DNA from 3 places in the Lysinibacillus sp. GW823-FHT02G10 genome. Region 1 is predicted to be linked to each of the others. Evidence: riboswitches for the same ligand, from Rfam matches in the RefSeq annotation. Region 1 holds a riboswitch; each other region holds the start of a gene.
What was found. Region 1 has a riboswitch for S-adenosylmethionine ahead of AC1RFD_RS03075 (YezD family protein). Riboswitches for the same ligand answer to the same signal wherever they lie in the genome.

Region 1 (11,102 bases):
ACTTTCCTTCACCAGCTGGGGTTGGACTTATAGCTGATACTAATACTACCTTTGCATCCTCGCCCTGAGCAGTAATTTTTAATGGGTCGATCTTTGCTTTGTAGCGTCCATACTGCTCAAGAGCATCCTCTGGAATACCCGCAGCATTGGCAATTTCCGTAATAGGTTTGATCACTGCTTGACTAGCGATTTCTAAATCTGATAATGGTTGATTTTTCGTTGTCATTTGGCATCCTACTTTCTATGTTGTTCATTTCCATTATAGTCTTAATTGTGAAAAAAAAGAAAGCCAGATATGCAAGCATTTCGTCAATCAATTGACTTATTTGTTCAATTCCTGTATGTTCTAAGAGAAAATGCAATTTTTTCACATTTTCTCAATGAGTGCACCATTTATTTAACTTTATTTTACATTCAAGCGCATTGGAGGCGAATGCTTATGCAACAGGGGATCGTAAAGTGGTTCAATAATGAAAAAGGTTATGGCTTTATTGAATGTGATGATGGCGAAGATGTATTTGTTCATTTTACGGGCATCCAGGAGGAAGGCTTCCGTACACTTGAAGAAGGTCAAAAGGTTTCATTTGATGTTGTGGAAGGCAATCGTGGACCCCAAGCATCAAATGTTGTAAAACTATAAGCGTAATGGGACTATCCGTGTAGTTCCAGATTAGCAGCGGATTAGGAAATGCATCGTTTCCTTCATCCGCTTTTTGTATTGTTTTATAAGCTGAATGCCCCCTCCATGTTATAATAGAAGTAACAAAACGTAAGGAGGGATTTCGATGCAAAAACAAAATAAACCCATGACTGAAGTTATTTTGAAGCATAAAGAACGACAAAGTGTAGCAGAATTTGCAGCAACACTGGAAACGATTGCAAAAAAGCTTAAAGAAAATGGTGAATTCACTTTTGTTCAAGACACAGAGCCAACAGTTGTCAGCCCAAGTGAACAGCTCAAAATCGAATACTCCTATACAAAAAAGGGCGACAAGCATTCATTTGAAATTGAATTTGATTGGTATACAGGTACAGAAACACCGAAAAAAATGACAATTGAATAATAATTGGCAACGAAAATCCACTTTTTTGATGAAGTGGATTTTTCCATATTGTTGAATTAAAGATCATGTCACTAGCTAAAATTTTAGCAAGGTGAGGGGGTGATTTCGCTCCAGGGTCTCCTCTGTAACGCTAAATCCACAAGAAAGCAAGTAGCCAGCATCAGAAATTCTATTGATGGTTTTGTTTTTCAATACTTATGTAAAAAGGCGGGAGCAAAATTGTTTCAGCCCATAAAAATACCGAGCTATCCACTAAAACGCTTACGAAGTGTTTCGGAATAGTTCGGTTTTTCTAGTTATCATGTTTGTTAATTTAAAGATTATTCGGCTTAATGAAGGTCCCAGTTAGTTATGGCCCAGCCTTTTCTCCTTATCGATTTATCCAATAAAAAGCACCAGGGCAAACTAAAGTTTCCTTTGTTCGTTTAGGATCCTTTAATGTCACACCAAATGGTCCCTCTTTGACATGACCAAGTGTAATTGTCATCGCGCTCTCTTCCTCATAGAAATCTAAGCGCATATTCGGTAGCTGTAGTGACAAATACTGCTCATATTGCGTAGGCACTGGTAGCTGTAACACCTCTTGCCACAGCTTAACTGTTGCCTGCATGTCCTTGACGTAGAATTGGACGGATTCCATCGTTATAGCCTGTTTGACATCAATGGCACCACTTGCCTTTAATTGAACCAAACGTTCTTCATCTTCCTCCGCCCATTCAATCAAAAATGGAAAATCAATTGGCAGATCTGGCTTACCAAAATGCAGTAGCTTCCATTCTACCACAGTGCCATCTGGTCTTGTTCTGCTACATGCATCTGGTCCATATACTTCATAGCCCAATGCTCGCAAGCGTCGACCCTCTTCCTCAATATTTTTTGTGCGCAGAGCAATTCGAGAAAATCCCTGGCGCTCTTGATCACGTTTAAACGTATAATGTAGGGAATATGGGTATTGTGCCGCTTGCTCAAATAAATCACGATCATAGATAGCAATTTGTTCAATATAGCTTAAGCCAAAGTAGCTTAACGTATTATAAGTCCCCCACATCGTGTGCTGCCCACCATTCACTGTATGGACATTTCGTTTATTGAAGAAAACCTTTATATTTTCTGGTGATTCCACTTGATGAACCAAATGATCAAAATATAAAGTCATGGCCATTCCCCTTTCTTTCCCCATTACCTTTACCTGTATGTTTGATTAGTTTAAAATTTACTCAAGAAAAGGAGTTACTAGTAGGATATGAAAAAAAGTTTCGTTTACCTACAAACTCCGTTCACTAATTTCATAAAGAGGTGATTTGAATGACAGATTTAGTAGCTGCTTTTAAATTGGCATTAGGTAATTATCCTACAGGCGTAACAGTTGTCACGACATGTCATGACACAAAACCGATTGGCTTAACCGTCAATTCCTTTGCATCTGTTTCAATCGACCCGCTCCTTATTTTGTGGTCACTCGATAAAAAATCTCAGCTCCATCCTTATTTCACGACTGCGCCAAATTTTGCGGTCAATATTTTAGCGAGTGATCAAGAGCATTTATGTACACTATTTGCCAGTAAAATCCCTGATCGCTTTGCACAAGCAAAATGGTCAACTTCCTCTTTAGGACTACCGATTTTACATGATACAGCAGCTAATTTACAATGTAAAACATTTCAGCAAATCGATGCTGGCGACCATACCATTTTTATTGGGCAGGTCGTAGACATTACAAATGCTCAAAAAGAGCCTTTGCTTTATCATCGCCGTCATATCGGTCCCATACCAAAAAGCTTTTATAGCTAGTCTTTACACAAAAAAAGGGCCACTTGTAAGCACAGGAAATCCTTCATGCTTATAGGTGGCCGTTTGACATAAGTTCTACTGAAATCATTGTTATTTTTTCTGCGGAAATCTCTGCTTTTCAAGCCTATTAATTTGCACAATCACACCATCTTGAATCGTAATATGCACTTCACCAAATTCAAGATTTTGAATCGCCTTCGCAATTGCCTCTAGTTTCTTATCATCTACTTTTACTGACTGAGCCATACGATACACCCCTTCTTTTTTATCCTTATTGTTCATAAAGAGGCCAACGCATCAAACTGATTGATAGCCCCTCCTATCTCTCAGACACCATCTGTTGGATTTGGCACCTGTTGTTCGGTTGCCGAGGCTTCATTGGGCCAAGTCCCTCCACCTCTCTTGATAAGAGTACTGCGTTTCTTGAAAATAATTCTATAATTCTGCTATAGGAATGTCAATACAAAATATTAGAAAACCTAGTTGAATACTATGCAATATGTCGTTTAGATTAAAAGACTCCCTAAACCTAAAGTATTTTATGCCTAGTCAGTGAGAAATAGATGGCAATCCATTAATTTATTACAAGCTCCATTTCCTCATCATGAATTCAAGTGGGCCTCGATGATGTTTAGTCCTCCACCATACAGAAACAACGACACATCCTAAAAAATAACAGCAGGCATACAGCATGGAAAAAGCAAGTGTTTGGTTCTCCAGCTTTTGGCAAATAATTAGTATTCCAATGCCTATAACAACATGGCCAACATAATGCGTTAAAGACATTTGTCCTGTTAATATGAAAGATTGAATAACTTTATTTTTACATGTCTCTACAAGATAGATGGAGCCAACAATGATGACAATAGCCGAAGCCGAATTAGATAGGACATACATCATATTCGGTGGAATCGGTCCTGTATCAAATAAATACAATGCACTCTCTACATCTAATAAATGAATGGTTGTCATCTTAATGAATAACGTTGAACAAGTCTCAGTCATGATGACTAACAATAAACCTATCACCAGTAAGTTTTTTCTTAATGTATGATTTGTTAAATCTAATGTGCCCATTACCATACCTATCAGAAAGAAGCAAATCCAGGGGAATAGTGGATGATAGCCATTAAACATCAAATTTCTTATAAATCCTGCTGGTGTCCAAAAATCAAGATACTCTAGTAGCACATATGTTGGATGCCAACCAGCAAGGTAACTAAATTGAATTTGAAGCCATTGTGAAAGGATAAGGATGGCACCGATTATGAAGATCATCATTTTCTTGGATTGGGCAATCAACCAAGCAGCAACAAACATATACACGCCATAATAATGTAATATATCTCCTGTCCAGCCGATTGCATATAAAATTATCCCTATCGTAAATAACAAAAGCGCCCTCTTCCACAAAGTAAGTCGATTTTGACGAAGAAGGATTGGGTCCTTACTCTCTCTAGCCTGACGAGTCATTAAGGCTGTCCCTATTCCTGCTAGCATGACAAATACGGCCGAAGCACGTCCCTCGAAAAGATGTTGGAAGGCAATTAACCATGTTGAACCATTCGTTGTAGAACCTGTTATGACGCCAAAATTGACAATGAACATGCCAAGCATGGCGAGAGCTCTTGCAAAATCAAGACCTTCAATGCGCCGATCATCATTTCTTTTTGTCATCTTTGCCCCCTTGGATAACGCTATGTACAGCCTCCTTCCAAATAGCCCTATAGTTCAATTGGTTGCCTGTTAACATGAAATTACCGATATTATCATAGACGAGGGCTAGCATTTGTGCCTTCGCTTCTATATGGGGAGTATCCTCTAGCACGCCTAGCTGTACGCCATATCGTAGGATAGCAACAAAGCTCGTTAAAAAGCTGGTTTCTAGCTCTACTAATTGTCTTTTATAGTTTTCATCGCGGGCCGCTAATAGTACATATTGATTAAATATTTTATTAAAATAAGGGTCCTTGTCCTGTGCCTCAATAGATTTATAGCCTAGCTTAAGTAATTCCTCCTTAAAATTAGCAGAAGAAAGCTCTTTATAATCCACAGCAACATCATGTTGAATTTCTTTATACAATTCATCAAATATGAAAGCGATTAATTGATCCTTTGATTGAAAATAATAGTAAATGGCTGGTTTTGAAATACCGACCTCTGTAGCAATCATTGCTAAGCTTGTTTTTTCAAATCCATTTTCCGCAAACATCCCATAAGCAATTTCTATAATTTTGTGAAAAGTTTGTTCTTTATTTCCCATTATTACCCTCCTTTTTTACCGACCGTTAAGTAAATATTATAGGATGCTAACCTTTTAGACAAGAAAAAACTGTGTAGAAATATTTCTCTACACAGTTCACATTTATTGATTTTGTAAATACATCATTAAAGCTTCTGCTGTTTTTTGCTTGCCCATTACTTTAAGAGGCTGTCCATCAGCAGGTACAATCCAATGAGGTTCATCCCCCCCATATAAAGACTGAGAGCTATTTGCTACCATAAATTGTGCATTGGCTGTTTCCATACGCAGTCTGGCACGAGCTAACAAGAATTCCTCATCATTCGTTGCTTCGAGCTTAAAGCCTACTAACGTTACATTCGGTTGCCATCCCTTAATTTGACCTAATACTTTTGGTGCTTTTTTAAAATGAATAATAGGTGGTTCGTCAGAAGGCATTTTCCCCGTTTCCTCCATTAAATTACCTGATTGATCATATACTTTGTCAATGACCCAATCAGAGCCCGCAGCCGCCATAATAACGATATCGACATGTTGTTGTTGAACTGCATGACGCACCTTTTGTCCTAAATCCTCTATGCCTTCAAATTGTATCAATGTCATATCATTTTGGTTTTCTGGGAGCTGTGCAAAGTAACCATGCATGTATACTACGTTAGCGCCAGCAGCCAGCGCCGCCTCTGCTAAATAACACCCCATTGTGCCTTTTGATAAATTCGTATGACCTCGTACACGATCCCATTTTTCAAGTGTTCCCCCACTTGTAATGAGTACGGTTTTGCCCTGTAATGTCCACATACACTCACCTATTTTCTGAAATATATACAAATACTATTTTAACGTAATGTAAGGATAGGCTTCAATAGCCACTATTTTAGGGAGCTGTTTTGTTCTTTTAGCCAAGCACTTAATATCTCTGCAAATTTCTTTGTGACGGGCGAAGCATGGTGTTTCATGGCAATACCAATCGTTCGGTAGCCACCTTGCTTTAACGGAATCGCTCTCAATGTTGGCGGTAAATTTTGAATAACCAACTGAGGTAAAATACTGATCCCTAAATGATGAGAAATCATGGAAAGAATCCCTACCTCCTCGGAAAGCTCAAAGCGGATATTCGGCTTAACATGATATTGCTCTAATAGCACCTTGACATCATTTGTCCCTTTATAGGAAGTCATAATAAATGGCATATCCTCTAAATCTACGATATCAATTTCTGTCTTATCAAACAATGGACTTTTATCCGAAACAATACATAATAATGGGTCTTGTTGGAGCTCAGTGAACTGATATTGCTCTGACTTTTGACCATTCAAAAATCCTGCTTCTACTTCACCACTTAAAAGCCATTGTTCAATTTCATAGTAATCTCCCTCTCGTAACTCCACCTGTATCCCTGGAAATTGATTATCCATAATTCGAACAATTTCTGGCATCCAATTGGAAGAAATACTCGATATCACACCAATTCGAACCTTACCTCGTGTCACGCCATGAATGTGAGCTGCTTCCTGTTGCAATAATTCCTGAGCATCCAAAACCTGACGCATTGCCCTTAGCATTGTTTGTCCCTCACTCGTTAATGTCACACCCACACGACTTCGATGAATGAGCGCAAAGCCAAACTCTTTTTCTAAACTCGACACGGCATGACTCACAGCAGATTGTGTTAACCCTAGCGCATCAGCTGCTTTTGTAAAGCTTGCCACCTCTGCCACCTTTGTTAAAATCTCATATTTCACTAAGCTCATCCGCAATCCCTCTATATACATGAATTTTTTTAATCCTATTCATTATAAACATTCGTTTTACTAATCACAATACAAGATATATAGTAATTTTTAGTATAAAACTGTTTTAGTACACAGATGGTAGGTGAACATAATGAGTATCCAAGGAAAAGCAAATGTATTGATGGTTATTGTCACAATGTTTTGGGGGCTCTCTTATACCTTTATGGTCATGGGGCTAGAAACGTTGGCAGTTTATAATGTGGTGGCATTACGTTGTATCATCGCATTTTTTGTAGCAGGACTTATTTTTTACAAACGGATGATCAAAGTAAATGGTAAAACATTAAAATATGCGGCTATTCAAGGATTTTTATTATTCATTGTGTTCGCGTTAAGTTTATTTGGTTTACAATCTACTTCTGTTTCAAATGCTGGCTTCATCTTGAGCCTAACGGTCGTGTTAGTGCCGATTTTCAGCAGCTTTATTGAAAAAAAATTACCTTCTCGAGCAGTTAGCTTTGCGATCATTTGTACCATGATTGGTATTACCGTCTTAACAGCACACGGCTCATTCACATTCCATAAAGGTGATTTATTAGTAGCAATTGCTGCGTTATGTTATTCAATTTATTTACTTTTAAATAGCTCATTCACACGAAATGTAGAGTCCATTTCATACGGAATTTATCAGCTTGGCTTTGCTGGAATTTATGCACTTGTGTTAACCTTTCTATTCGAAACACCAACAATGCCAAATTCAGCGATATCCTGGATTGCTATTTTAGGGCTTGGCATCATCTGTAGTGCGTTTTGCTTTGTTGGTCAAACTGTTGCACAACAGTATACTTCTGCTACACATACAGGTCTTATATTCTCCTTAGAACCAATTTTTGCCGCTATGTTTGCCATGATGTTTATCGGAGAAGGCATAACAATGAAATTAATGATTGGTGGCAGCTTCATTCTTATAGGGAATTTAGTAGCACAATTAGAGCATTTCCATGTATTACGTTTTATGAAAAAGGATGCACAGGAAAAAGTCATACAATAATATAGTGCATATGAATAAAAAAGGAAGCTGAGAGTTATTTCTCAAGCTTCCTTTTCTACTATGTATTGAATTTATAGCACGATTACATGTAAAATAGTATAACTTTTACAGGGACGAAAATAAAGGAGATTCATACATGCAAATTCAAACCTTACATACGTCATATTATTTACCAACCAAGGATAATCAACCAATTCAAACACAAAACCTACTGGATTTAATGAGACATGTCGGTGGCCGTGAAGAGGAAGACGAAAAAAAGAACAAATCGAAAATTGAGGTCAGATACGAAAATGGCTATGTACGTCAATACCTTGTCAAACCAACAGGACAAAGGGTTCTCCTCATGGAAACCAAACAAAGCCTTGATATGAGAGAATCTACTAATTTACAAGACCTGCTTTCGCAACCTTTTAAAAAGAAAACAAGTGATCCTATTCTCTCAATACTAAATACGAAAAATAACATTTCTAAATATAAAGATGGCATTTAAAAAATAGCCCTTCTTTTCAAGAAATGCTAGATAAAATAATAGACAAAGTCGAAACAATCGACTTTGTCTATATTCAAACTAGCAAGGAATAGTCATATCTCGTTAGTTTGATTCATTATAAAAATCTTCTATATTGCTCTGCTTCTGCCATACGCTGTTGATTTCTTAAACGCTCCTCTTGCTCTTCAGCAGTCTCTGGATATGTTTGGAGTGTATCGACGTCATCCTCATGTTCTGCATATAAGACAATACTTCCTTGTTCTACAAGATGCGCATAGTAAGCGATTTGTCCCTCTGACAGATTAAATCGTTTTAAACCCTCTGTAACGGCTGAGTCGCCTGTAAACCAAGATTTAAATTGATCTACCCAATTTCCAGCCTCATGCGTTTGCACATCGGCATCCCATTTTACATCCTCAAACTGTTGGGGATCTCTCGCAATAATATGAATATCGTCTTGGTGATAACCTTCCATTCGCATATTCTCTAAAATGTGAAGCATTTCATCCCTTGTATGGGCCACCTCAATTTTTGGATTTTGTTCATTCATCATGTTCAATTCCTCCTATGTTGTATGGCTTACTAGGTAATTACCCGCACTACACACAAACAAACCCATTTTACTAAACTGTAATAATTGTTAAATTGCCTTAAACTACGTTGCTGATTTGACATAATAAGTTCAGGGCAGAAAAAAAGCATGCTGGAGAGAATTTCTTCTTCAGCATGCAAATTGTCAATTTTTACTTGTCAAGAAAGGCCTTTAACATCCATGTATGCTTTTCAAGAGACTGATACATGGCATTGAGTAAATCCTCTGTACGGTCGTCTCCTTCTTCTGCGGCTAGCTCCATTGTAGAATTTAAAGCTTTCATTAGCTTTTGGAAATCTGAGATTGTCGTTGCAACCATGTCCTCTGTCGTTTCTTCACCTGTTGCTTCATCTACATAGGATAGCTCTAGATGCTCTTTTAATGTTGCCACTGGCTTGCCATCCTTTGATAAAATACGCTCTGCTATTTCATCTAAATTCAATGTTGTTTCATTATATAGCTCTTCAAATTTTGCATGCAGTGTAAAGAAGGCTGGACCTGTGACATACCAATGATAATTGTGTAGCTTTGTATAAAGCACAGACCACGTCGCCACTAGCTTATTTAATTGTTTGTTTAAGTTTTGTGTCATAATCAATTTCTCCTCCAATATGTCTTGTTCTAGCCATTAGTATGAGTAATAAAAGATGTTGGCTATACACTCATTGTTCCCGACCGACAATATTTCAAACATCCTTCATGAGAAACGATTTAGAGTAAGAATATTTCAACTATTCTATGAAATTATTTCACTTTCCGAAATAGTTTCGTTATAATGAAATCACTTATATGTAAAGGGGTGTCCATAAATGAAAGTTTTACCATTACGAAAAGATGTTGCAGTAGAGGAAACTTGGGATTTAACAGATTTATTGAGCAATGAGGCTGATTTTGAACCTACCTTAGCACAATTAGTGGAAGATGCACTTAGCTTCGAGCAACAATACAAAGGTACGATTACAAATGCACAAAAAGTAATCGACGTGTTAACAGCCTTTGAAGAGCTACAAAAAAAGTTTGTTCCGATTGGCACATATGCAAGCTTAAATCTTGAGACAGATCGCACAAATGATGTAGCACAAATGCGTGCGGCAAAGTTTGGTACAGCTATCGGAAAAGTCAGCAGTGCACTATCCTTCGTGCGCAGCGAGTTACTGGCATTGGATGAAGCTGTTTTACAAGAAGCAGCGACATTAAGCCCTCTTTACAAACGATATCTAGAGGAATTATTAAAACGAAAACCACACCAGCTCCATCCTGAAGTGGAAAAAGCGCTGGCAGCCTTCAGTGCCACATTTGACGCGCCATATAAAACGTACAATACGACAAAATTAGTGGACATGGATTTTGGCGAATTTGAAGCCAATGGCGAAAAGCATCCTCTTAGCTTTGTGCTGTACGAAAATGACTGGGAGTTTGAAGCAAATACAGATGTACGCCGTGCTGCCTTTCAAGCCTTTTCAAGCAAGCTACGCGATTACCAGCATACAACGGCACAAGTATATAACACACATATTCAACAAGAAAAAACAATGGCTGACCTAAGAGGCTTTAATTCTGTCATTGATTATTTACTATTTGATCAGGATGTCGATCGTTCACTTTATAATCGTCAAATTGATTTAATTACAAAAGAGCTTGCCCCACATATGCGTCGCTATGCAACGTTAATTCAAAAAGCCAACGGAATCGACCAAATGACATTTGCAGATTTAAAAATTGCACTTGACCCTGATTATGATCCAAGATTATCGATGGCTGAGGCAAAAGAATATGTTGAAAAGGCTATAGCCGTTATGGGTAATGACTATAATCAATTAATGGAGAGAGCCTTTAATGAACGTTGGATAGACTATGCGCCAAACAAAGGAAAATCTACAGGGGCATTTTGTTCAAGCCCGTATGGTAGCCATCCTTATATTTTAATGTCATGGAATGAACAAATGAATGAAGTCTTTACACTTATTCATGAGCTAGGGCATGCTGGGCATTTTGCAAATACGTATGAACATCAATCTTATCTTAATAGTCGTCCATCTCTATACTTTATTGAAGCGCCATCGACAATGAATGAAATGCTGTTAGCAAATTATTTACTAACACATAATGAAGATCTACGCTTTAAACGTTGGGTAA
Region 2 (11,102 bases), on a different contig from region 1:
CTGGCGACACATAGTTCATAATGACCGCAATATATGAGAAAAATGTTGCGGCAAGTATGGCATTAACAGGTGCACCATTTTTATTTAATTTTAAAAATGCCTTTGGTGCTTCTCCTTTTTCCGCTAAAGAAAATACCATTCTTGATGTAGCATATAGTGCTGAATTTAGGCATGATAATACAGCAGTTAAAACAACAAAATTCATAATTTGTGCGGCTGCAGGAATACCAATATAATCAAGTACCGCTACATAAGGACTTGTTAAAATATCTGAGGAATGCCAAGGCAATAGCGTCACTACAACTGCAATAGAGCCTACATAGAAAATTAAAATACGCCAAGTAATAGAATTGGTAGCTTTTGTGACAGCGGCTAACGGTTCATCCGATTCACCAGCAGCAATCGCAACGATTTCTGTCCCCATAAATGAAAAAATAACGATAACGACACCCATTAGAACAGCGCCAAAACCATTTGGTAAAAAACCACCCTGTTCAACTAAATTGGTCATACCAACAGCATTAAAGTTTGGAGCAATACCAAAGATAATAAAAGCACCAAGACCTAGAAAAACGACTATACTTGCAACCTTAATAAGAGAGAACCAATACTCAAACTCACCAAAAGCTTTGACAGAAAGAACATTTGTTAATGTAAGTGCTACAGTTAATAACAGACTTAAAAGCCATAAAGGAATCCCATCGTACCAATATTGAATAATGGCAGCTGCTGCTGTTGCCTCTAAAGCAATGGCAATCACCCAGAAAAACCAGTACAACCATCCAATCATAAAACCTGCCCACGGACCAATGGCTTCATGTGCATAGTGAGCAAACGATCCACTCGTTGGATTGACTGCCGCCATCTCACCTAGCATACGCATAACTAATACAACGATAATTCCTGCAAATATATACGATAAAATTGCCCCTGGACCAGCTAGGTTAATGACCGAGCCACTCCCCATAAATAGTCCAGCACCGATTACACCGGCAATCGCAATCATCGTCATATGCCGCTTCTTTAATCCTCTTTGTAAATGCGTTTGTTGCCCCATATCTGTCACCTCTTTTAGTAGATTGCTTGATCGCTTACAAAAATCTTACATCTTTCATAACGTTGAAGTAATAGACAAACTGTAAAATTCTATACTTTTGTTTTATACATAATGTAAAATAGACTAAATATTCTTAAAATAATTTTTAAACGATTTTATGAGTAAATTCTTAGCGCAAAGCAGAAATTATTGAATTCTAACCACAGACACGCATGTCAAAAGGAGGGGCAAAAATGAGCCCATTTCAACTAAAAGTACTAGACGTTTTACAGAATAAATATTTTCAAAATGCAGAGGTAGTTGCAGGTCATGAGGGATTAACAAGGAGCGTTAAATGGGCACATGTACTAGAAATCATTCATGTTGATAATTTTTTAGTTGGTGAAGAGTTAGTATTAACTACAGGGCTTAGTCTCCAACATAGTATCGAGGACTTTGTATCCTTTATAGAAGCCATCATTCAAAAAAATTGTGCTGCCCTTTGTATTGAATATGGCACCTCTATTCAAGCAGTTCCTGAAGCGATTTTAACACTTGCCAACCGCCACCAGTTGCCTATTATTGTTTTCCATGAAGCAGTTCCTTTTGTTCGTATTACACAGGATTTACATAGTCAAATTATCAATCAGCAATATCTATTGATTTCTTCACTAGAAGCTTACTCACAAACATTGAACAAAAATGCAGTATTGGGACAAAATACGGACGATATTTTACAAAATATGTATAATGAATTGAAAATACAAATTATGTTTTCCATTAAGGGTAGAGAACCTGTCTTTTTCCCGAATATGGTTCATAAAAAGCGGCAGCAATTCCTAACATTGAATACATCGTCTCAGCAATTTAAACATGAGCCTATTTTTCTATTTGATCAACATTATGCCGATTTATCAATTTATCGAGAAGATGGGCTTTTCTCCGAATTTGAATTATTAATATTAGATCGCACGGCAACAGCGTTGGCACAGCTTTTAATGCGAGAGTTCTATATTGAGGAAAAAAAGAATATTGAGGATGCTTCGATTTTAGCTGATTGGATTGATCAAAAACTATCTAAGGAGGAAATCTATAAATTTATCGTTACACATTATACTAACTATACACAATCCAGTGGCACTGTCTTTATTTTGGCTTCTCCTAATACGTTGACAAAGGCGCAGGAGGATGTAGTCTATAGTAAGCTTTATTATCGTAATCTCTTTGAGCAACATGGCTTTATTCCATTTTTATTTGAAAGAAAAAGCTATGTTATTTTTATTTTACTGCATACCAAAGATAGTAAAGCCATTCGTGATATGCTAAACAACATGTTTTCCTCTTTGGTCAAAACTGAATTTTATAAAAAGCAGCAGACACAAGGTTATCAGATAGCTATTGGGAAGGTCGTTTGTGATGTGGATGAAATTCCTAAAAGTTATCAAACTGCACTAGAAACCTTATATATTTGTCGAAAAGTACAAACGTCCTCGTTCTTTTATGATGATCTGCATTTATATCATTTAATCTATAAATTACAAATGCAGGTGGATTTACAGGAAGTGATTTACGACTATTTACAGCCCGTTATTGAATACGATGAAAAATATAATAGTAAGCTTCTCGAAACATTGCAGGTGTATTTACAAACAAATGGCTCTAAACAGCAAACAGCGAATCAATTGTTTATTGTTCGTCAAACACTCTATCACCGCTTAAAAAAGCTTGAAAGTTTACTTGGTAAAAATTTTATGAACGGGCATAACCGCATTACACTTGAATTTATGCTACTAGCCAATTCATTGATCGAGGATAAGAGCTAGAAAAAAGTTGGCACGCTTAAAAGGCTATCTCCCCTCCTAAGCGTGCCCTTTATTACCTTTTCACAACTACATCGTGATACAATCCAGGTCTACGATCATCGTAAACAGGAATTCTTCCACGTACTTCATCGACAATAGAAAAGTCTACATCGATCACTGCTACTTCCTCGTCCTCAGCACCTACCCATAATACTTCTCCCCAAGGCTGAATAATCATAGACTGCCCATTAAAATTTTCTACCTTTTTCGAAATACGATTTACTGCAATCACAAAGCATTGATTTTCAATTGCACGAGCCTGTAGCAACGTTTTCCAATGGTCAATCCTCGGAGTTGGCCACTGCGCTGGTACAAATAATACCTTTGCTCCTTGTAATGCATGTGCACGTAACCATTCTGGGAAGCGAATATCATAGCAAATGACACCAGCAGCTTCAATATCATCTAAAGCAAAACGATTCATTTCATCCCCTGCTTCCAAGTAAAGATGCTCGTCCATTAAACGGAAAAGATGTGCCTTGCTATATTCCCCAACTAGTTCTCCATTACGATCAAAGGTATACATCGTATTATAAAATTTATCGCCTTTCTTTGTTGAAACAGAGCCCCCTACAATATGTACATCAAGTTCCTTAGCAAGTTTAGCCAAAAAGGCCTTTGTCCGCTCACCATTGATATCTGCTAGCTCAGGTAGTTTCTCTAAAGCATAGCCTGTATTCCACATTTCAGGTAACACTATGATTTCTGCCCCATTTTTTGCAGCTTCACGAATCTTATCCTCGGCACGTTCAAAATTTTCTTCAACTTTGCCAAAGCCAATATTTAATTGAATACAACCGATTTTCATCTCTATTCCTCCTCTAGACAATTAACAGAAAAAGTAATACTATTTGCTTCATATTCTTCAATAATAATTATTATATTCTGAAAAAGGTGATCATGCATGGAATTCTCTAAAAAACTACAGCAACTACCCACTCAATTTTTTGCAGCACTCGTTCAAAAAGTAAACTTGGCTCTAGAAGAAGGGCGTGATGTCATTAACCTTGGGCAAGGAAATCCCGATCAGCCAACGCCTATTCACATCATTCAAGCATTACAGGAAGCAGCTGAAAATCCTCAAAACCACAAATATTCACCATTTAGAGGTCTCGCTGAATTACGCCAAGCTGCTGCGGACTTTTATCAACGTGAATATCAGGTAGAACTAAATCCAGATACAGAGGTAGCGATTCTTGGTGGAACAAAAATTGGTCTAGTTGAGCTACCTTTAGCTGTGTTAAACCCTGGTGACACGATGCTCTTACCAGATCCTGGCTATCCAGATTACCTATCAGGTGTTGTACTAGGAGACGTCAATTTTGAAGTAATGCCCCTTTTTGCTGAAAATGATTTCTTACCTGATTATCATGCATTACCTGATGAAGTGAAAGAAAAAGCAAAGCTTCTTTACTTAAATTACCCGAACAACCCTACAGGTGGTACAGCATCACTTGCGTTTTTTGAAGAGACCGTTCGCTTTGCGAAGGAGCACAATATTATCGTATCACATGATTTTGCTTATGGGGCAATAGGATTTGACGGTAATAAACCATTTAGCTTCCTTCAAGCAAAGGGTGCAAAAGAAGTAGGAGTTGAAATGTATACATTATCGAAAACCTATAATATGGCTGGCTGGCGTATAGGCTTCGCTGTAGGGAATGCCGAGATTATTGCTGCTATTAATCTAATTCAGGATCATCTGTTTTGTAGTCAATTCCCTGCCATTCAACAAGCCGCAGCAGTAGCACTGACGGCTTCCCAGCAATGTGCGGATGAACTACGAGCTACTTATGAGCGTCGCCGCAATGTACTCATTGAAGAAGCTCGAAGAATTGGCTGGCATGTTACGGCTCCAAAAGGCTCCTTCTTCGCATGGCTCCCTGTACCATTAGGCTATACAAGTGAACAGTTTGCTGATCTTTTGCTCGAAAAAGCTGATATCGCTGTAGCAGCAGGTAATGGCTTCGGTCAATATGGTGAAGGCTATGTTCGCGTAGGATTGCTGGTTAGTGAGGAGCGCTTACGTGAAGCAATCCATAGAATCGAGCAATTACAATTGTTTAAAAGATAATGACGCCATATCCTGTAGCTATCCCTAGCTACAGGATTATTACTATTTTTCAATTTTCCTTGGTTGCCCTAAACCATTTTCTAATGGATAAAATTGAACATGACCTGTTTCATCATCCCATTTTCGAATATGTTGAATCCCTTGTACCTCTGCCAACACGATGTCAGCAGTAATAACAGGGTTGCCTCCTTTTATTAAATGCCCACCTGATACAACACCCCATTGATCGCTCATAGAACCATGGAAATGTGTCTCATATCCACCCTCTCGCTTACACACCACACCTGAACCTTGAATAAATTCTAATGGTCCCTCTTTTTCAATCACATCACTAAAACGAACTTGAATTTGAACTGTTGCATCTGGCACTAAATAAACAAAGCTACTTTTTTGAAAGCTGCCAATACAGCTTACAATTGTTGCTGACTCTATACTATTCTCTTCGCAAAGCGCTTCAATTCCTTCAATGATATCTGTTCCCGTTAGAAAACGAGCACTAATAACCTTACCAAATGAACCTATACCATAATTAACTCTTACAGACATTGTTATCCCTCTTTTGCGTCGAAATATTATAATTATATAAAAAATTTAAAAATTATTTATTGACTTACTATACCCTATAAATTATATTAGTTCTATCGGAATTACAAAAAAATATTATAAATCTCTTATCAAGAGTAGCTGAGGGACTGGCCCTATGAAGCTCGGCAACCTCCTTTTTATAGGAAGGTGCTAAATCCTGCAAACGATCTTCGTTTGATAGATAAGAGAGGACATCTTTTCATGAGCCTCTCTTAATTTGTAAGAGAGTTTTTTTATTTTCAAAAAACCGATAAAAACAATCTTGGAGGTATTTTCATGAAAAAGAAAAATAAATTTTTAGTAGGTTTAGCAAGTTTAACATTAGTAGCAGCTTTGGCAGGCTGTGGCTCTAAAGAAGATAGTAAAAGCCAAGCTGAAGGAATTGATGAAAAGAAAATCGTTGTAGGCGTCACTTCTGGTCCACACGAACAAATTGCAGAAGTAGCCGCTAAAGTAGCAAAAGAAAATGGGCTAGAAGTAGAACTAAAATCATTTTCTGACTATGTTTTACCTAATACATCCTTAGCTGAAGGTGATCTTGATGCGAACAGCTATCAACACGAGCCTTTCCTAGATACATTTAATAAAGACCATGATACAGACTTAGTACCAGTGGGCAAGACGATTTTAAATCCAATGGGTATCTACTCAGAAAAATATAAATCCTTTGATGACATTCCTGACGGTGCAACGTTTGGCTTACCAAATGACCCAACGAATGGAGCACGTGCCCTCTTTGTTTTACAGGAAGCTGGCTATATTAAGTTAAAAGAGGGTGCAGACTTAACAGCCTCGATCCGTGATGTAGAAGAAAACAAAAAGAATTTAAAATTCATTGAATTAGAGGCAGCTCAAATTCCTAAACAACTTAGTGAAGTAGATGTAGCAGCTATTAATACAAACTTTGCACTAGAGGCTGGCATTAACCCTAAAGATGACTCTATTTTATTGGAATCTACTGATTCTCCATACGTGAACTATATTGTTGTACGTGCTGAAAATGAAAATGATCCAACAATTAAAAAGTTCGTTGAGGCTTACCAATCTGACGAAGTGCGTCAATTCATCGAAGAGGAATTCAAAGGTTCTGTAATCCCTAGCTGGTAATATGTTCAGAAAGCTTCTATAAAGCCGAAGAATCTGCTGAAATTCCCCAATGGGAAGACGAGCAGATTCTTGCTTTTTAGAAGGTTGAGAAAGGAGCAAACAATCGCATGATTCAATTACAAAATATCTCAAAAGAATTTAAATCGAAAAAAGGCATCATAAAAGCTGTGGATGGCATCAACCTTCACGTAAAAAAGGGACAAATTCATGGTGTAATCGGCTATAGTGGTGCTGGTAAAAGTACACTCATTCGTTGCGTTAATCTACTAGAACGTCCTACAGCAGGAAAAGTAGTGATAGACAATGTAGACATTACGACCCTTTCTCTTCACAAATTACGTCAAACACGCCAAAAAATCGGGATGATCTTCCAGCACTTTAATCTCTTAAAAACAGCAACAGTTTACAATAATATTGCAGTTCCCTTAAAGCTACTAGGCTATAAAGAGGCGGAAGTAAAAAACCGAGTAGCTAAGTATGCTGAAATTGTCGGTTTAACAGATAAACTAGATAGTTACCCAAATCAACTTTCAGGTGGTCAAAAACAGCGTGTGGCTATTGCACGTGCCTTAGCACAGGAACCAGAGATTTTACTTAGTGACGAAGCAACAAGTGCACTTGATCCTGAGACAACGGAAGCCATTCTTGAATTGTTGTTAAAAATTAATCGTGAATTAGGCATTACGATTCTGCTCATCACACATGAAATGAATGTAATTCAAAAAATTTGCGATGAGGTTTCTGTTCTAGAATCAGGGAAAGTTGTGGAATTTGGCACAGCGATTGAACTTTTTGCGAAACCGAATCACCCTACAACGCGAAAGTTTTTGAATACAATTTCACAACGTAATTTATCCCCTTCTCTTATTGAGCAATTAAATGTTTCAGGAAGTGTAATCCGTTTAACATTCCTTGGTGAAAGTACTGGTAAGCCATTATTAGCAGAAGTCACTAAGGTATATGATGTGCAACCAAATATTTTAACAGCTAATATTATTGAATTAAAAAACGGTATTGTCGGCAATATTGTGGTGCATTTACATGGCGAAACGCAGATTGTCCAAAAGGCGTTAACGTATTTTTCAGAAAATGGCGTGGCAGTGGAAGAATTAGGAGGTGCGTTCAATGAGTAGTATCCAAAGCTTCTTTACAGATTGGTCAGATGTTATTGGCAAAGCAATTATCGAAACATTTCAAATGGTCGGAATTTCATTATTTTTCTCCATTCTGATTGGCATTCCATTAGGGCTATTAATCGTTTTAACACGACCAGGACAATCCTTTGAAAATAAATTTTTCTATCAGTTTTTTAATCTATTTATCAATATTGTTCGCTCTGTTCCATTTATCATTTTACTATTCTTCATCTTACCTTTTACCAAGTTAATTGTAGGTACAACAATTGGTGTTAAAGGTGTAATCGTTCCACTAGTTGTTTACACAGCTCCTTATATTGCACGACTGATGGAGTCTGCGCTTTTAGAAGTGGATTCCGGAGTAGTAGAAGCCTACACAGCCATGGGTATTAAACGTCGCCATATCATTTGGCATGTCCTATTACGTGAAGCGCGACCATCTATTATTTTAGGCTTAACAATTGCCACAATAGGATTAATTGGTGCAACAGCAATGGCAGGAATGGTTGGTGCTGGCGGTTTAGGTGACCTTGCCTATCGTTATGGTCATTTGCGCTATGAGGTTGATGTGATGTATGCAACTGTCTTTATCTTAATCATCCTTGTGCAGAGCATTCAATCCATTGGTAACCGCTTCGCCGCGAAGTTGAAAAAAGATTAAGAGGAGAATGAAGATGACAAACGAAATTTATGTAGAGAAAAATGGCTATATTGCAACGTTAGTATTAAACCGCCCGGATAAACGGAATTCTTTATCAAGGGCAATGTTTCAAGCCTTAGTAGACCAACTAGAGCTGCTCCGTATAGATTCTTCCATCAAACTTTTAATTGTTCGCGGTGTCAATGAAGTAGCCTTTTCTTCTGGTGCAGATATTAGCGAGTTTTTAGATGTTCGTTATGCTACAGACAATGCCAAAGCCTATAATGAATTGGCTCTAAAGGCGATCGATGCTCTCTATAAATTTCCACACCCGACAATTGCTATGATTCAGGGCTTAGCAATTGGTGGTGGCTTAGAGTTAGCAAATGCTTGTGATTTTAGAATAGCAACGCCTAAGAGTAAGCTAGGCATTACCGCTGCAAACATAGGTATTGTCTATAATTTAGAAAGCACGAAACGTCTCATCAATATTGTTGGTGTCGCTAAGGCAAGGGAAATTTTGTACACAGCTACTATTTTTACAGCTGAAGAAGGAAAAAACATTGGTTTAATCACGGCCCTACACGAACCAGAGGAAATTGATGAGGCGACATTGCAATTCGCTGAACATTTATTAAGTAAATCATCCATTGCAAACGCAGGCATCAAAAAAATTATCCAAGCAATTGTTGATGGTGAAATTGAAGAAAACGATGAGCTGGCACAGTTAGTTTTGGATTCATTTAGTTCAGACGATTATAACGAAGGTATTCAAGCCTTTTTAAATAAAAGAAAGCCTATTTTCAATAAATAAGTGAGGTAGTAACGATGACAAACATAACTGATGGCGATCTACTCTTAAAAAATATAACTGCACAAGTCCCCTTCCCCATTTGCTTTGCAGATTTAGAAAAGGCCGTAGCGGAAAAAATCGAAGCTGGCCCTTTTGGCTACATCCGTTCAGGTGCTGGCGGTGAACAAACACTGCGCAATAATCGTGCAGCTTTTGAGAAGTATTCCATTGTTCCCCGATTTTTAAATGATGTGTCAAACGTTGATACATCGGTTCATTTGTTTGGTAAAACATATCCAACTCCTTTGCTTTTTGCTCCTGTGGGCATGAACGGAATGGTTCACGATGAAGGTGAGCTTGCCGTTGCACGTGCCGCCCAGTTTTTAAATATCCCTTATATACAAAGCACTGTGTCCACTTTTGCTCTTGAAGAAGTTGCTCAAGCTGCGCCTTCTGCAACAAAATGGTTTCAATTATATTGGTCTACTAATGAAGAAATTGCTTTTAGCATGGCTGCACGTGCGGAGGGAGCTGGATTTGAAGCGATCGTTTTAACTGTCGACACCGTAATGCTAGGCTGGCGTGAAGAAGATGTACGCAATCAATTTTCACCATTGAAGCTAGGCTATGCAAGAGGAAATTATATGAATGATCCCGTTTTTACAGCCACTTTACCTGATGATTCATTCGAGTCCTACGTACAAGGTGTCTTGCAAAATGTCTTCCACCCAACACTTAATTGGGAACATGTTCGAGAGCTAAAAAAACGTACCAACCTTCCTATATTATTGAAGGGAATTTTACATCCTGAAGATGCAAAACATGCTATCGACAATGGTATTGATGGCATTATTGTATCAAACCATGGTGGCCGTCAATTAGATGGTGTGATTGGTTCACTTGATGCCCTTCCTGCTATTGTGAAAGTTGTGAATGGACAAATTCCTATTATATTAGATAGTGGTGTATATCGTGGCATGGATGCCTTAAAAGCACTTGCTTTAGGAGCGAATGCAGTTGCAATTGGACGTCCTTTCGTCTATGGACTAGCCCTTGAGGGACAACAAGGTGTCCAAAAGGTGATGACCAATCTTTATGATGAATTAAAGGTTTCTATCGCATTAGCCGGTGCTACCTCTGTCAAAGGATTACGCAACATCACATTAGTCAAACAGGATGGGACTGAGGGTAAATGAAACAAGCATTACAAGGATTAAAGGTTATCGATTTATCACAAGTCTTAGCAGGTCCCTATTGCACCATGGTATTAGCAGATATGGGTGCAGAAGTTATCAAAATTGAAAAATACCCAAATGGAGACGATACCCGTACAATGGGTCCATTCGTTAATGAAGAAAGTCATATGTATATGATGGTTAATCGTAATAAAAAAGGTGTCTGCATCAATTTAAAAACGACTGAAGGACTGACTTTATTTAAAGAATTGATTCAATCTGTTGATGTACTTGTGGAAAATTATCGACCAGGTGTCACGAAAAAGCTGGGTATTGATTATGACACATTAAAAGCCATCAATCCTGGCCTAATTTACTGCTCTATTTCCGGTTATGGTCAAACAGGTCCTTATAGTCAAAAGGGTGGCTATGATATTATGGCTCAGGGTCTGAGTGGTTTAATGCATATGACAGGTGAAGCAGATGGACGACCTGTAAAGGTTGGCTTTGCGGTGAATGATATTGCTGCTGCACAAACAGCCTTACAATCGATTTTAATGGCCTATATTTATAAGCTTCGTAGTGGTGAAGGTCAATATATTGATGTGTCCTTAGTGGAGTCAGGTCTTGCGTGGACTGTTTGGGAGGCCGCTGCTTACTTCGGAAAGGGTGAGTTACCTGAGCGAACAGGAAC
Region 3 (11,102 bases), on a different contig from region 1:
TCCCCATTCCGATATTGACACCCTTAAATACGATTGGTTCCCATTTGCCATCTCTTAGCACCTCAAAAGATTGTCCCTGAATCCTTGCATTATAGTTTAATTTCTCATGATTTACAGTATCCTGAACCTCTTTGTGCTCAAATGAATCAAATATTTTATGCATTACTGGGATGTAAATGGACCAATAAAACGAACTGTCCGCATACTTCTCAGCATATTTATAGATTGTAGGTAACCCTTTTATTTTATAAATATTCGGTACCCGTGCGATATCATTAAAATCTCCCGCAAAATAATAACTAGATGTGTAGCTTTTATCTTGGCCTACAATTGCTGCAAATTGTTCAGGAATTCCATTAGCCTTTAACAGCTCTGTTCCTTTTTTTGTTAAATCCCATTTATAATTTGCAAGAGCATCTTCAGCATATTTAGGTGTAATAATATCAAACCAATAATCGTATTGCGCCCTTGCAGATGAATGAAAGAATTTTTTCCCATTTTCAGTAAACTGCACTTGAATACCTTCAGATTTAACATGCTTGTTCATTTCTAGAACAAGTAGCTCCTCAGTTATTTCGTTAAATAGTAAAAAGCCTCCACCTTTATATGACCAATTGTCGCCATGTTCATCGATCACCCATTGCGGTATTTCTAAATTTTTATGATAATCAAGCTCTTCGAAATAACGCCCGATCCAGCCAGACCATGTGATTCCTAAATAATCCTGTAATTCTTTACGAACTTCCCCTGATGTTGGTGAAGCAAACGTATTATACTCAGCTATTAACATGCTCTTTTTTTTGCTGGCTAAGCGTTCGACGATTGCCTGCCATTCTTTTTGTTCAAGTCCCCCAACAATTTTTTCAGAACGTTCACCTAAACGTTTTGTTTGTTGTAAATCATCTTTATAAACTCCGTACGTATCTGCCAAATAAATGACATCATAGTCACTATAATCATTTGGCAAATTCTTTTCTACAACACTTTTAGTTTCATCATTTGGGACCGTACCATAATAATCGCGTTCTACGTAATAAGGTTCATTATTTAATCTATATTTATAATGGTTTAAAAACCAATTCACCCCTAAGTGCTCTCGGTAAGACTCATTCGGAACAGTTTTATCTATAATGGCCACATTTAGCTGTTTTTCATCTTCTAAGTACCACCATGTAATAGGGATTATCATGAGGACTAGTACGACCATAACCCCTATATAGATTCGTTTCATACACTTTTCTCCTTTTCAGCAATGCCGACACGTTTCATATTACCCCAGTCACTTTTTCTTAAGACAAAACGAAGTAATCCCTCACAGCGCCAGAATAATGTTAGTGGGCGATACCAAAAAATTTCTGTAAACGCTAAAAGAATCATGCGTAACAACTCTCTTTTTTTCGGATACGTATTCATACTCCACGATTCAAATAATATTGCCGCTATTGAAAAAATAACACCATAAATAACGAATAGTAGTAGCAGCATGAGCGCAACTTCATAATAAATTTTCCCAAAGAAAAAGGCTATGACAATATAAATATATCCGCCTAACTCGACAAGAGGCCCTAGACATTCCACTAGCCAAAAATACGGGAACGAAAGAAATCCAATCATTCCATATCTAGGATTCAAGGTCATTTTTTTATGCTTCCATAGACTTTCAAATAACCCTTGATGCCACCTTCTTCGTTGATTGCGTAGTACTCCTAATGTTTGAGGTGCTTCCGTCCAGCAAACTGGGTCAGGTACAAATTCAATACGCTTATTTTCTTTTTTTTCTTTTATAAGTCGATGGATATTCACCACCAGTTCCATATCTTCCCCAATAATATTGGTTGAATATCCACCTGCTTCAACAGCCCATTTTTTAGAGAAAACACTAAATGCTCCTGAAATAATAAGGACTAAATTGAATTTACTTAACGCTATTCGCCCCATTAAAAATGCCCGCAAATATTCGATTACTTGCATGATTACTAGGTAATTACTAGGTAATTGAGTCTCATAAATAGAGCCAAACTGCATCTTTGCACCATTTGCAATACGAATATTACCTCCTGCTGCAATGACCTCACCATCAGATAAAATGATAGGCTTCATCACCCGCAGCAAGGATTTTTCATCTAAAATGGAGTCCCCATCAATGGAGCAAAAATACGGATATTGAGATACATTAATACCCACATTTAGCGCATCAGCCTTACCACCATTTTCTTTATCTACTAAAATACAATTTTTATAGATTTCAGATTCATATATTTGTTTAATGTCTTTTGTAGGGATGTTAGTTCGAACAATTTTATTGATTGGCTTCATTTGAAAATGTTCGATGACCGTTTGAAGGGTTTGATCTGTAGATCCATCGTTAATAATGATAATTTCAGTTTGAGGATAACGTAAATTCAATAATGAATATACTGTATCTACAACTCCTACTTCTTCATTGTAAGCAGGAACAAGTAACGATACCGGTTTTGAATAAAAGGCATCGATATGTGCATCATCATACTCTGATAGATCGAGACGATAGCGTTTTCTTAAATCCAGCATAGCAATGATGAACATTGTACAATATGAAACAATAACGAACAGCATATAAAATAAAATAATGCCCCCAAAAAACATCATGCAATAATCAATTATTTTCATTTACTTCCCCTCTTTTCTCGCTGCAATTTCTTGGGCCATTTCAATTGCATATTGATCATTTGAGGATTCAATGAATTGCTGTAATTTGGCAATACCATGTCGATCTTCTACAATCGTTTTTGCCGATTGGGAACGTACCCACCAATTCTCATCTTGAAGAAGCTGCTCTAAATAACTATAAGTATAAGTAAGCGGTACATGTTTAAAAATTTTTGCAACCATTAACCTGGCTTCCCACATTTCTGAGGTCACAAAAGGGACAAAGGGATCCATCTCATCAATAATTCCTATTTCATATAGCCCTTTTAATGCTCTGATGTTAATTTCCGGTGTATCATGTTGTAATAATTTTTTTAATTCATCCAAATACTCCATATTTCTTTTTACAGCAGCAGTATCAATAACAGCAAATTGCATTTTGGCCGACAAACTATTAAAATCATGGAAAAATCGAATAAATACATTATCATCTAATAATATAAATAGTCTTCTATATTCACTTTCAGCGTAATTTACATTGGAATTTTTTATTTTCTCCATAAATAAATCTGGTTGGAAAAGCGAGTATATTTTCAATAACTGGAAATGTTCTTCATCTGTAATGTTATTTTTTTCGAATTCTTGGCACTTCGTTAGCAATTCATCTATTTGTAAGTCTGCAATTCGATAGAGGGCATTCATTCGAATACTCCATCGTTTACTGGATAAATCTTTTTCGTAGAATGCTTTTAAATATTGATTGGAGAATTGTTTAATTTTTAGTTCCACCTGTTCATTCCTTATATTCTTTAAATAGGATGAAAAAATTTTTTCAATAGCTTCTACTTGGGCGCTTCCTCTAGGTACCAATACGATACTAAATAATGCGTTATTGAATAAGTAATCATACCAAAATTGAGAATAATTTTGTAAATAACGGTCACGAACTTTTTCAAAATAGCTTTCACGCTGTCGCTGAACAAGTAAATACATAAAAAAGATAAAGAGCACAACTAATAAAAAGGAAATTATTGCTAAAATTGTCGAAACAGTCAGCTTGATCATTGCCAAAACCTCGCAAACGTTCTTTTAATTTTGGCTTCTAGCAAACGTAAATTAAATGGTTTGACAATATATTCATCAACACCGCCCTCATAAGCATTAAGCGCTGCCCCTTCAGAATTGCGTTCTGACATCATATAAATAATAAATTTCTTTTCATTTGGCATATGTCGTAAGATATGCAATATTTCTAAGCCATTTTTCAGCGGTAAAATATCATTCATAAGAATTAGATGCATATGCCCTGATTTATAATCATCCGATTGCAAAAAGCTATAGCCATCCTCATAAACCTTTACATCTAAAGAAAAATAAGGGATATTTATTTGCTTAAGCGTTGACTCTAATACTTGTCTAAAAATGGCGTTTTGCTCAATAATACTAACTTTCACTAATTCAGTTGGTTGCTCACAGTAATCCTTTACCTCTGCTATACTCCATGTTAATTGCTCATCCCCTGATAACATCTGTTTATTTTTATTTAACAGCTCTTCAAAAATAACGTTATTATTTCTTATTTCTGTTATAGAGGCCTTTAATGCAATCTGTTGGAACTTCCGTTCTGCTTTTAAGATGGCAAATATTCGTTTTAAAAACGCCCTAGCTTCTACATCACTACTTTGTAAAAAGAAGATGCCCCAATGATCCCCGTCGGATAATTGAAAAAGCAAGTCTGTCTTGCGTATTTTTGATTGTAAAAACGAGGTAACTTGATCATTCACATTTTCATTCAGTTGTGTAGCATTAGCTGTTTTTAAAAAGACTGCTGTTATAGTAAGGCGTGATCTAATAACACTTTCTCGCCATATTTTAAAGTAGCGCTCTACTTCATGTTCTTGCATGATGTCATGGGTGAATTTTATATCATTCATTAGAATCACTCCATCTAGTTTTTTCTTATTATTACTTTCTATCATTTATTTCATAGATTAACAACATTACTATAGTAATAAATATGACTAAACAATATCTAAACATAAATAGACGTCATAAAAAATACATAGTTTCTCATCAATTTAACTACAAATAAAAAAGAGTACATAAGTCGTTAAACTTATGTACCCTTTTATAAAATTTTTAATTCTTATTTTACCGGTACTACTGCACCTTTCCACTCTTCTAAAATGAAGTCTTGGATTTCTTTAGATGTTAATACTTCTAATAATTTTTTAATTTCAGGTTTTGATTCATCACCTGCACGTACAGCGATGATGTTAACATATGGAGATTCTTTATCTTCAAGAGAAATAGCATCTTCAATTGGGTTTAAACCGTTATCGATGGCAAAGTTAGAATTGATAAGTACTGCATCGCCTTCATCGTTTTCGTACATTTGTACAAGCATTTCTGGGGCAGTATTTGCATCGAATTTAAAGTTTTTAGGATTTTCTTCAATATCCTTTAATTCTGCTGCTGTTTTATCAATGCCTTCTTTTAATTTGATTAAGCCTTTAGCCTCTAACAATGACAGCATACGACCATGGTCAGATACTGAGTTAGAAAGTAAAATTGTTGCGCCTTCAGGCAGGTCTTCTAACGTTTTATATTTTTTAGAGTAAATACCGATTGGTTCAATATGAACGCCACCTGCATTAACGAAATCATAGCCATTGTCTTTAATTTGTAGCTCTAAGTAAGGAATGTGCTGGAAATAGTTTGCATCAATATCTTTTGACTCTAAATCTTGGTTTGGTAGAACATAATCTGTATACGTTTCAATTTTAAGGTCTATGCCTTCTTTAGCTAAGATCGGTTTTGCTTTTTCTAAAATAACTGCGTGCGGTGTATTAGAAGCACCTACTTTTAATGTTACGTTTTCTTTGTTATCTGTTTGATCGCCAGATGCTGATTTTTCATCTTCTTTTTTATCTGTACCGCAAGCTGCTAATGCTAGTACAAGTATTGATAAAAATAATCCTGCTAATAACTTTTTCATTTATGACACTCCCTTTTATTTGTTTAAAATATGTTAGCGGTAAAAACCGGAATAACCCCTTTTTCTTGCTAGCGTTTATCAATTTTCTCGGTAATTAAATCACCAATCCATTGAATAATAAATACGACTACTAAGATCAAAATAGTTGCCATTAATGTCACATCTTGGCGATTTCGCTGGAAGCCGTCTAAGAAAGCTAAGTTACCAAGACCACCTGCACCAATAATTCCTGCCATCGCTGTATATCCTACAAGAGCAACAGCCGTTACAGTGATACCAGAAATCAAAGCTGGTAATGATTCAGGAACCAATACTTTCCAAATAATCGTAGAAGTTTTTGCTCCCATTGAACGGGCTGCTTCAATCACACCTTTATCAATTTCACGTAACGCAATTAATACCATACGAGCATAAAACGGTGCTGCACCGATAATTAAAGCAGGTAACGCCGCATTGGCACCGCGAATTGTACCTAGTAAAAACTTCGTAAATGGAATTAATAAAATAATTAATACGATAAATGGAATGGAACGGAAAATATTAACGAGTGATCCTGTTAAAAAGTTAACGATTTTATTTGCCCATAACTGATTGGGGCTAGTTAAAAATAGAACAATACCAATGACTAACCCAAGAATAAATGTCACAACCGTTGATATAGCTGTCATGTATAAAGTTTCATACGTAGCTTGCCACATATTTTCCCAGTCTACATTCGGAAAGAGATTAGTTAGCATTTTCAATCACCTCCGTCTGTACTTCCACTGTATTTAAATAACGAAGGGCTTCAGTGACGTTTGTCTGAGAGCCATCAATTTGCACAATCAATGTACCATATGCACCATTTTTTGTTTGCGAAATATTTCCGTGAACAATACTTACTTCTACATCAAATTGTTTCACAAGATGTGAGATGACAGGCTGTTCTGTTTTTTCACCAACAAAAATCAATTTGACAAGTTGTCCAGTTGGATAGTTTGTTTTAATTTGTGCTACCGTATCCTGTGTTTCCTTAGTGTCTGTAATTTGAGATACAAACTTCTTAGTAATAGCCGCCTGTGGGGCTTGGAAGACTTGTAATACCTCACCACGTTCCACAATTTCGCCTGCCTCCATCACCGCTACACGATGACAAATTTTGCGGATGACATGCATTTCGTGGGTAATCAGGACGATTGTTAAGCCTAAGCGTTCATTTATATCTACGAGTAAATCAAGAATGGCATCCGTTGTTTCAGGGTCGAGTGCGGATGTCGCCTCATCACATAGTAAAACCTCTGGATTATTCGCTAATGCACGTGCAATTCCTACACGCTGCTTTTGTCCCCCAGAAAGCTGGGATGGATATGCCTTATCGCGCCCTTCTAAGCCTACAAGGGCAATTAATTCCTTCACACGCGCTTCACGTTGAGCCTTTGGGAAGCCTGCGATTTCTAAAGGGAATGCAATATTTTCGGCAACTGTTCTTGACCAAAGTAAATTAAAATGCTGGAAAATCATACTTACCTTTTGTCTAGCTGCTCTAAGTTTTTGCCCTTTTATCGATGAAAATTCTTGATTGTTCACCGTTACTGTTCCTGCTGTCGGTTTCTCTAAACCGTTTAATAAACGAATCATGGTACTTTTACCAGCACCACTATAGCCGATAATGCCAAAAATTTCACCTTTATTAATAGTAAGGTTGACGTCTTTGACTGCCGTTAATTCGCCATTTGCTGTTTTGTATTTCTTTGTAATATTTTGAAGCTGGATCATAGCGAATACTCCTTTTCTCATATAGAAAACCCCTTCACTCACAGACAAGTAGAAGGGGTCACGTATGATACGTTAAACCGTTCTCTCATCTTTCAAAGAAAAATCTTTGGGTGATTTGGCACCTTTTCACATTGTGATGGTTGCCGGGCTTCATAGGGCACTTCCCTCCGCCACTCTTCATAAGAGTTCGATATATTTAATGTTTTAGTAATATATTTGATACTTTACCACGCTAGTAAAGTTCAGTCAATTGATTTTTTTAACAATTCATATAAAAATGGTACGGATTGAAAAGCATAAATCTTTTCTGTCACTTTTCCGCCATCACTGATGAGTAGACATGGAACACTTTCAATTTGATGCTCATAAGCTATGTGTTCCAAAAAGTTGATATTTGCTTTACCAATTTGTAGCTGTGGCAGTAATTGCTCAATAATGGACATCATTTTAGATGCCACTGCACACGTTCCACACATCGGTGTATATAAATAAAATGCAGTTTTCTCTCCCGACTGTTTAGCCGCTTCCCACTGCTCTATTGACCATTCTTCCATTTACTCACGCAACCTTACAAAATATATTCATTATGGATTGAAAAATGTGCACGCAGTAAGATCATTGCTAGCACTTTTCTTGGTGTCGTTTCTACTTCCTTGTATGTTGGCATTGTGCGCAGATGCTCAGCCTCTGGATAATGTCTGTCCATTAATGCACGTAGCTTATCACCAGAAGTATCTGCATCAAAAAAAGTAAATAGCTCACAGCCCTCATAGGGATCCAGTAGTTCTTCTAATTGATGCACACCAATTGTACCATTCGTACATAGTATTGTAACATTCTCATTCAAAATAGGCTCAATTTGTAGCTTATCTGAGCGCCCTTCTACTATCAAGCATTTTCCCTCGAACATTACGCCACCTCCATTTAGAGATCCCCACTTATAAGTCATTATATAACAAAAAACGCCGGTAGTTTCCGACGTTTTTCGATTATGGCTTGTCTTATTCAGCGATCATTTCTTCGTATTGCTCTGCTGTCATTAGTTTCTCAACTTCTGATGCGTCAGCAGGCTCAACAACGATCATCCATGCTTTTTCATATGGTGATTCATTAACGAATTCTGGGCTATCTTCTAAATCTGCATTTACTTCAACTACAGTACCTGAGATTGGTGCATATAATTCAGAAACAGTTTTTACTGATTCTACGCTACCGAATGGATCATCTGTTTTGATTTCGTCGCCAACTTGTGGAAGCTCAACGAATACGATATCTCCTAATTCAGATTGTGCGAAGTGAGTAATACCAATACGTACTTTTCCATCTTCTACTTTTACCCATTCATGTTCTTCAGAGTATCGTAAGTCTTTAGGTGTGCTCATGCAAAAAACCCCTCCATAAATATGTAATATATTCACTTTCAGTGTGCCATACTTCTCCTATAAATACAAGGTTTAATACGGTTATTTCCAAGCTTGCTCAAAATCTACTTCTTTAAAACCTAAAGTAACTTTTTTTCCATCTGTCACGATGGGACGTTTCATTAACATGCCATCTGAAGCAAGTAGCTCAAGCTGCTCATCCTCCGTCATTTCCGCTAACTTGTCCTTTAAGCCAAGCTCACGATATTTCATGCCTGAGGTATTAAAAAATTTCTTCAAAGGCTGTCCACTAGCTTGCCAAATAGCTGTTAGTTCTTCTTTAGTCGGAGGTTGCTCTGCGATATGTACCTCTTCATAGGAAACCTCATGCTCATTTAACCACTTCTGTGCCTTTTTACATGTTGTACATTTCGGATAATGGAAAAATTGAATCGTCATTACAATGCTCCTCTTCTGTCTTTTTCTGTAGTATACCATCATAGTTGTTTTCAATGGTGAACTTCACTCTTTTTTGTAAGTTTATCCACCAGTTGTGCAAATTTATCCGCTCCTTTTACGATTATCCATCTCATATAAAAAACCTAGCTATCTTTTGCAGATAGCTAGGTTAAATTTGCACTATTATACAATATATTTTTCAGCATCAATTAATTTAACGGAAGCCTCACGCTTCTTCGCAATTAAATTGTATGGATTATTACGCGTTAGCTTACGCAGTGCAGATAATGTCATACGGGCTGCATCGCCATCCGCTGAAGCAAGAATTGTGTCTTTTGCTTCTTTTTCGATTTCTGCGAATGCTTCTTGGCAGAAAATTTGTGTGTATAGCAATTTTTGATGTGCTTTTTCAGCACCGTCACGAGCAATTGCTTTTTCTGTACGTAAGACAGCTGATTCCATTGCAAATAATTGGTTAGCTATATTCGCAATGTTTACCAATACTTCTTGCTCTTGATCAAGCTTTGCACCAAAGCGTTGTGCTGCTAATCCTGCAGCTAATACAGCAATCTTCTTGGCATTTTTCACTAAATATTTTTCTTGTGCTAACGGCTCTGTACCGATATCCTCTGGCATTAGCATAAGCAGCTCTTGCTGTAAATTTTGGGCAACTTGTAATAATGGTAGCTCACCCTTTAGCGCCTTTTTCATAAATGTGCCAGGTACAATCATGCGGTTAATTTCGTTTGTACCTTCAAAAATTCGATTAATACGAGAATCACGGTAAATACGCTCTACCTCATATTCAGCCATAAAGCCATAACCGCCATGAAGTTGGACAGCTTCGTCAGCAATATAGTCTAAAGTTTCTGAACCGAATACTTTAGCAATAGAGCATTCAATGGCATATTCAGCAATCGCTCCTGCAATTACTTTACCTTGCTTTTGCTCTTCTAGGCTTAATTGGCTTAAGCGATCCTCAAATAGGCCCACAGTACGATAGTTTAATGATTCTGAAGCATACAATTGAGAAGCCATCGTTGATAATTTTTCTTTTGTCAGATTGAAATCAGAAAGCTTTGTCTTAAACTGCTGACGTTGGTTTGTATACTGAATAGCTAACTCCAATGCACGTTTCGATCCGCCAATTGTGCCCACGCCTAGTTTATATCGACCAATGTTTAAAATATTGAACGCAATGATATGCCCACGACCAATTTCGCCTAATAGATTTTCTACAGGTACTTCGGCATCTTCCAATACTAATGTACGAGTTGATGATGATTTAATCCCCATTTTCTTTTCTTCAGGACCAACTGAAACACCATTGTAGGCACGTTCTACGATAAAGGCGGAGAATTTATCGCCATCAATTTTTGCGTAGACCACAAATACATCAGCAAAGCCTGCATTCGTAATCCACTGTTTTTCACCATTTAAAATATAATGTGTGCCAGCTTCGTTTAATTTTGCAGTAGTTTTTGCACCTAGAGCATCTGAACCTGAACCTGGCTCTGTTAATGCATAGGCAGCGATTAATTCACCTGAAGCAAGCTTAGGTAAATATTTTCTCTTTTGATCTTCATTACCGAATAGAACAATTGGTAATGACCCAATACCAACGTGAGCACCATGTGTGATAGAGAAACCACCTGCAACAGACATTTTTTCAGCGATTAAAGCTGAAGAAACTTTGTCTAATCCTAGCCCTTCGTATTCTTCAGGCACATCTGCTCCAAGTAAGCCTAATTCGCCTGCACTTTTTAGGAGACGCACTGAATGCTCAAATTCATGGTGCTCTAAATTTTCCACTACTGGTAAAACTTCATTTGTAACGTATTCCTCTGTTGTTTTAGCAATCATTTTATGCTCGTCAGTGAAATCTTCCGGTGTAAATACAC

Region 2: it holds a riboswitch for S-adenosylmethionine, as region 1 does, so the genes downstream of both, AC1RFD_RS16415 (MetQ/NlpA family ABC transporter substrate-binding protein) here and AC1RFD_RS03075 (YezD family protein) in region 1, are expected to answer to the same signal.
Region 3: it holds a riboswitch for S-adenosylmethionine, as region 1 does, so the genes downstream of both, AC1RFD_RS14410 (methionine ABC transporter ATP-binding protein) here and AC1RFD_RS03075 (YezD family protein) in region 1, are expected to answer to the same signal.

What each region holds. Positions count from the first base shown of each region.
Region 1 covers NZ_JBXAJI010000001.1:611,107-622,208, reverse strand. The annotation lists gene AC1RFD_RS03100 (formate--tetrahydrofolate ligase) at 1-226, opposite strand, end outside; gene AC1RFD_RS03095 (cold-shock protein) at 440-640, shown strand; gene AC1RFD_RS03090 (amphi-Trp domain-containing protein) at 786-1,064, shown strand; gene AC1RFD_RS03085 (VOC family protein) at 1,435-2,220, opposite strand; gene AC1RFD_RS03080 (flavin reductase family protein) at 2,370-2,855, shown strand; gene AC1RFD_RS03075 (YezD family protein) at 2,946-3,101, opposite strand; SAM riboswitch class I at 3,172-3,267, opposite strand; gene AC1RFD_RS03070 (DUF418 domain-containing protein) at 3,438-4,532, opposite strand; gene AC1RFD_RS03065 (TetR/AcrR family transcriptional regulator) at 4,516-5,118, opposite strand; gene AC1RFD_RS03060 (phosphopantothenoylcysteine decarboxylase domain-containing protein) at 5,221-5,895, opposite strand; gene AC1RFD_RS03055 (LysR family transcriptional regulator) at 5,967-6,848, opposite strand; gene AC1RFD_RS03050 (DMT family transporter) at 6,982-7,881, shown strand; gene AC1RFD_RS03045 (hypothetical protein) at 8,018-8,374, shown strand; gene AC1RFD_RS03040 (general stress protein) at 8,490-8,927, opposite strand; gene AC1RFD_RS03035 (Dps family protein) at 9,118-9,558, opposite strand; gene pepF (oligoendopeptidase F) at 9,776-11,102, shown strand, end outside.
Region 2 covers NZ_JBXAJI010000005.1:166,371-177,472, forward strand. The annotation lists gene AC1RFD_RS16390 (amino acid permease) at 1-1,057, opposite strand, end outside; gene AC1RFD_RS16395 (PucR family transcriptional regulator) at 1,291-2,859, shown strand; gene AC1RFD_RS16400 (carbon-nitrogen family hydrolase) at 2,912-3,706, opposite strand; gene AC1RFD_RS16405 (pyridoxal phosphate-dependent aminotransferase) at 3,803-4,972, shown strand; gene AC1RFD_RS16410 (PPC domain-containing DNA-binding protein) at 5,015-5,518, opposite strand; SAM riboswitch class I at 5,641-5,745, shown strand; gene AC1RFD_RS16415 (MetQ/NlpA family ABC transporter substrate-binding protein) at 5,834-6,664, shown strand; gene AC1RFD_RS16420 (methionine ABC transporter ATP-binding protein) at 6,772-7,797, shown strand; gene AC1RFD_RS16425 (methionine ABC transporter permease) at 7,790-8,461, shown strand; gene AC1RFD_RS16430 (enoyl-CoA hydratase/isomerase family protein) at 8,475-9,254, shown strand; gene AC1RFD_RS16435 (alpha-hydroxy acid oxidase) at 9,269-10,429, shown strand; gene AC1RFD_RS16440 (CaiB/BaiF CoA transferase family protein) at 10,426-11,102, shown strand, end outside.
Region 3 covers NZ_JBXAJI010000004.1:75,075-86,176, forward strand. The annotation lists gene AC1RFD_RS14380 (hypothetical protein) at 1-1,231, opposite strand, end outside; gene AC1RFD_RS14385 (glycosyltransferase family 2 protein) at 1,228-2,649, opposite strand; gene AC1RFD_RS14390 (HEAT repeat domain-containing protein) at 2,650-3,693, opposite strand; gene AC1RFD_RS14395 (response regulator) at 3,690-4,562, opposite strand; gene AC1RFD_RS14400 (MetQ/NlpA family ABC transporter substrate-binding protein) at 4,775-5,626, opposite strand; gene AC1RFD_RS14405 (methionine ABC transporter permease) at 5,695-6,363, opposite strand; gene AC1RFD_RS14410 (methionine ABC transporter ATP-binding protein) at 6,353-7,381, opposite strand; SAM riboswitch class I at 7,464-7,567, opposite strand; gene AC1RFD_RS14415 (thioredoxin family protein) at 7,624-7,935, opposite strand; gene AC1RFD_RS14420 (toprim domain-containing protein) at 7,950-8,291, opposite strand; gene gcvH (glycine cleavage system protein GcvH) at 8,383-8,763, opposite strand; gene AC1RFD_RS14430 (arsenate reductase family protein) at 8,845-9,201, opposite strand; gene AC1RFD_RS14435 (acyl-CoA dehydrogenase FadE) at 9,385-11,102, opposite strand, start outside.